2 regions of the Nocardiopsis sp. CNZ308 genome follow, and region 2 is predicted to be linked to the other one. Evidence: riboswitches for the same ligand, from Rfam matches in the RefSeq annotation. Region 2 holds a riboswitch; the other holds the start of a gene.
What was found. A riboswitch is a leader RNA that binds a small molecule or an ion and turns the genes downstream of it on or off. The one in region 2 is predicted to bind glycine.
Positions count from the first base shown of each region.

Region 1: it holds a riboswitch for glycine, as region 2 does, so the genes downstream of both, gcvT (glycine cleavage system aminomethyltransferase GcvT) here and gcvP (aminomethyl-transferring glycine dehydrogenase) in region 2, are expected to answer to the same signal.

Region 1 covers NZ_SHKJ01000001.1:3,741,535-3,743,727, forward strand. Annotated here, with positions in the region: gene gcvT (glycine cleavage system aminomethyltransferase GcvT) at 1-914, opposite strand, end outside; glycine riboswitch at 1,059-1,160, opposite strand; gene EV372_RS16355 (penicillin-binding transpeptidase domain-containing protein) at 1,388-2,193, shown strand, end outside.
Region 2 covers NZ_SHKJ01000001.1:5,069,987-5,072,179, forward strand. Annotated here, with positions in the region: gene EV372_RS21720 (MerR family transcriptional regulator) at 1-291, shown strand, start outside; glycine riboswitch at 726-815, shown strand; gene gcvP (aminomethyl-transferring glycine dehydrogenase) at 914-2,193, shown strand, end outside.

The DNA.
Region 1 (2,193 bases), 1.3 Mb from region 2:
CCCTGGCGCAGCGGGCGGCGCCCGCGCGCGACGAGGCCGATGAGGCGGCGGGGGCGGGAGGAGCGGGAGGCCTCCTCCAGGGCCGCGCGGCCCACGAAGTCGCCCTTGTCGAACTTCACGACCCGGCCCAGACCGGCGTCGAAGGGGGTGAGGTCGGCGGTCAGCTCCTGCCCGTACAGCGGCATCCCGGCCTCCATGCGCAGGGTGTCGCGCGCGGAGAGCCCGGCGGGGACGAGGCCGTGCCGTTCGCCCTCGGCCATGAGGGCCTCCCACACCTTGGGGGCCCTGTCCGCGGGGCTGACGAAGATCTCGAAGCCGTCCTCGCCGGTGTAGCCGGTGCGGGCGAGCAGGACGGGCTCACCGGCGACGGTGTGCTCGTACCCGGCGTAGTAGCGGATGCCGTCCAGGTCGGCGTCGGTCAGCGGTGCCAGGACGTCGACGGCTCGGGGTCCCTGGACGGCGATCAGCGCGTACTCGGCCGACTCGTCGCGGACCTCGACGTCGAAGTCCGCGGCCCGCTCGGCCAGGGCCGGGGCGACGACCGCGGTGTTGGCGGCGTTGGCCACGACGAGGTACTCGTCCTCGCGCAGCCGGTAGACGATGAGGTCGTCCAGGACACCGCCGTCCTCGGCGGTGATCATGGAGTAGCGGGCGCGTCCCACCTTGACCTGGGACAGGTGGCCGACCAGCGCGTGGTCGAGGGCCTGGGCGGCCTGCGGGCCGGTCAGCCGGATCTCGCCCATGTGGGAGAGGTCGAACAGGCCCGCGGCCTCGCGCACCGCCCGGTGCTCGGCGGTCTCGCTGCCGTAGCGCAGCGGCATGAGCCATCCGGCGAAGTCGACGAGGGTGGCGCCGGCCTTCTCGTGGACCTCGCGCAGCGCTGTCGCGCGCGGCGCGGATGCGGCATCTGACATGGGCACTCCCGAGAGGATGGGCGTCGTGACGTGCGTGGCGTTGCCATCCTCCCCCTCTGTCATCTGTGCCTGAGAGCTTCGCCGCGCGCTCGGCGCGGCTTGCACCTTCGGCGAGGGACGGCTGTCCCTGCTTTCCAGAGTGGTCTCGCCCGTACGGTCCGCTGTGCCTGAGAGGTTGTCTTCGGGGAGGGATTGCTCCTTCGGCGGCCCGCGCTGGATACGCGGGCACTCTCCCGTACGGGGTCAGCAACACGTTCAGCCTAGCAGCGGCCGTGAACGGCACCCAAGGGTGCCCGGCGCCGCGCGGGAGCTCCCGCGCGGCGCCCGTGAGCGGCACCGTCGCGCGCCGTCCGCGCCTGTCCGCCGCGCTCCCTCCGGTCTCCGACACTCCGGCCGCCTCCACCCTGGAGCGGGAACGCGGGGATTAGCGTGTGCGGAGAGTTGCGGAGAGTACCGAGCGGGGAGGGAGACGGATGCGAACCGACACCGGGAGGGCGGCGCGCGCGCTCGCGGCCGGATGCGTCCTGTCCCTGGCCGCGGGCACGGGGTGCGCCGGGGCCGTGGACGGACCGCGGGAGCCGGACGGGCACTCCCGGGAGGGGGCGGAGGCCGGGCCCCCGCCCCTGACGCGGGGCGACGTGGCCGCCGTCGAGCGCGGGGACCTGGAGGCGGTGTTCGCCGACGCGGGCGTGGAGGGCACCTTCGTGCTCCACGACGTGATGGAGCGGGAGGCGACCGTGGTGGGGCCGGAGCGGGCCCGCGAGCGCGCGGTCCCCGCGTCCACCTTCGACCTCGTCAGCACCCTGGTGGGGCTCCAGACGGGCGCGGTCGGGGACGTGGACGAGGCGGTGCCCCACGGGGGCGGATCCCGGCCCGTCGACCGGCGGGAGCGGGACACGGCCCTGCGCGAGGCCCTGCCCGCCTCGAACGTCCCCGTCTACCAGGAGGTGGCCCGCCGGGTCGGGCACGGCCCGATGGCGGCCTGGGTGGACCGGCTGGACTACGGCAACCGTTCGGTGGGCGACGCGGACGCGCTGGACCGGTTCTGGCTGGAGGGACCGCTGGAGATCTCCGCGATGGAGCAGACCGCCTTCCTGGCCCGGCTGGCCCGCGACGAACTGCCCGTGGACGACGCGCACCAGGAGGCGGTGCGCGCACTCGCCGCCCTGGAGGAGGGCGACGGCTACGCCCTCCACGCCAAGGCCGGGCGTGGCCGGGAGGCCGACCCCGCGCCGGGCTGGTGGGTCGGCTGGGTCGAGCGCGGCGGGGACCTGTACAC
Region 2 (2,193 bases):
CAGATCCGCACCGCGGTCGACCACCTGCGCGGCCGCCCCGCCCCCGACCTGGCCCGCATCACCCTCATGAGCGACGGCGTCAGCGTCTACGAGTGCACCTCCCCGGAGGAGGTCGTGGACCTCATGCAGCGCGGGCAGGGCATGTTCGGCCTGGCGCTGGGCAACGTCTGGCGCGAGGTGGAGGAGGCCCTGGGCGTGGTGCCCGCGGAGGAGAGGGCCGACCTGCCCGCCGCCGCGCCCCAGCCCGTGGACGAGCTGGCCAGGCGCCGCCGGGAGCGCCGCACCGGCTGAGGACGGCGGGCCCCCGAGACCGGCCCGCGCGGCCCCGGTGCCTCCGCCGTCGCCTCTCGCCTCGGCGGACGGTTTCGCGGGCGAGCACCAGCTGATGGAGTCCGAGGTCCTGCGGCCCCGGCCCGGTCTTCGCGGGGGAGGCGCGGCCGCCCGGCCCCGAGCGGTTCCCCCGCTGCCCCGACGACGCGCAGCGCCTTGACGTGATCCGACAGGCCTCGTCCGCGGCCCCGAGGCAGCCGTGTGCCGACAGGGGCCGCGGGCGCTTCGGAACCGCGGCTACTTGGACGAACCTCCAGGCTCTGGATGTGATGTGGGCGAAACGCCTGCCCGGAAGAGCTGCCCGGGGCGGCGATCGAGTACGGTCGTAGTCACAACAGGGATGAAAACCGACATTCACCCTGCTTGTACACACGTACAGATCGTCAGCTGGCTGTCGACACCGCGCGAGAGAGACCCCGCAACGGGGCGCCGACGGGGCAATACTCCCCAGTAACCTCTCAGGCACCATGGACCGCGTGGAGGAGGCCGCTCTGAAGCCTGGGCGCCGTCGTGCCCGGTGACAGAGGGGGAGACCGTGAGGAACACCGCCGACCCGACTCGGCCCTGTCACCAGGAGGTCTCCGTGCCAGACCAGCCCGTGCACACCCCCGGCGCGCCCGCCCGGGTGTTCGCCGACCGCCACATCGGCCCCACGCCCGCCGAGGTCCAGGAGATGCTCAAGGCGGTCGGCTACGGCTCCACCGCCGAACTCATGGCCGACGCCGTGCCCGAGTCCATCCTCACCGGCCCCGGGAGCAGCGCGCCGCTGGACCTGCCCCCGGCGCTGAGCGAGGCCGAGGCCCTGGCCGAGCTGCGCGACCTGGCCTCCCGCAACCAGGTGCGCACCTCGCTGATCGGCCAGGGCTACTACGGCACCCTCACCCCGCCGGTCATCCTGCGCAACATCATGGAGAACCCCGCCTGGTACACGGCCTACACGCCCTACCAGCCCGAGATCTCCCAGGGCCGCCTGGAGGCCCTGCTCAACTTCCAGACCATGGTCTCGGACCTGACCGGCCTGCCCGTCTCGGGCTCCTCCCTGCTCGACGAGGCCACCGCCGCCGCCGAGGCCATGACCCTGGCCCGCCGCGCCTCCAAGAGCAAGGCCGACGTCTTCGTCGTCGACGCCGACGTCTTCCCCCAGACCCTGCACGTGCTGCGCACCCGCGCCGAACCCCTCGGCATCGAGGTCGTGGTCGCCGACCTGTCCCAGGGCCTCCCCGAGGGCGACGCCTTCGGCGTCCTGGTGCAGTACCCGGCCTCCAGCGGCGCCGTGCGCGACCCGGGCCGGGTCATCGCCCAGGCCCACGAACGCGGCGCCCTCGCGGTGGTGGCCGCCGACATCCTGGCCCTGACGCTGCTGCGCAGCCCCGGCGACCTGGGCGCCGACATCGCCGTCGGCTCCACCCAGCGCTTCGGCGTCCCGCTCGGCTTCGGCGGCCCGCACGCCGGTTACATGTCCGTGGGCGAGAAGCTGCGCCGCCAGCTGCCCGGCCGCCTGGTCGGCGTCTCGGTGGACAACGCGGGCAAGCCCGCCTACCGGCTGGCGCTCCAGACCCGCGAGCAGCACATCCGCCGCGAGAAGGCCACCAGCAACATCTGCACCGCGCAGGTCCTGCTCGCCGTCATGGCCGGGATGTACGCCGTCTACCACGGCCCCGACGGCCTGCGAGCGATCGCCCGCCAGGTGCACACCCGCACCGCCGCCCTGGCCGACGCCCTCGCCGAGCGCGGCTTCGAGGTCCTGCACGAGGCCTACTTCGACACCCTGCGCGTGCGCGTGCCCAGCGCCGCCCGGGTCGTGGAGTCCGCCCTGGAGGCCGGGTACAACCTGCTGGCCGCGGACGAGTACACGGTCGGCGT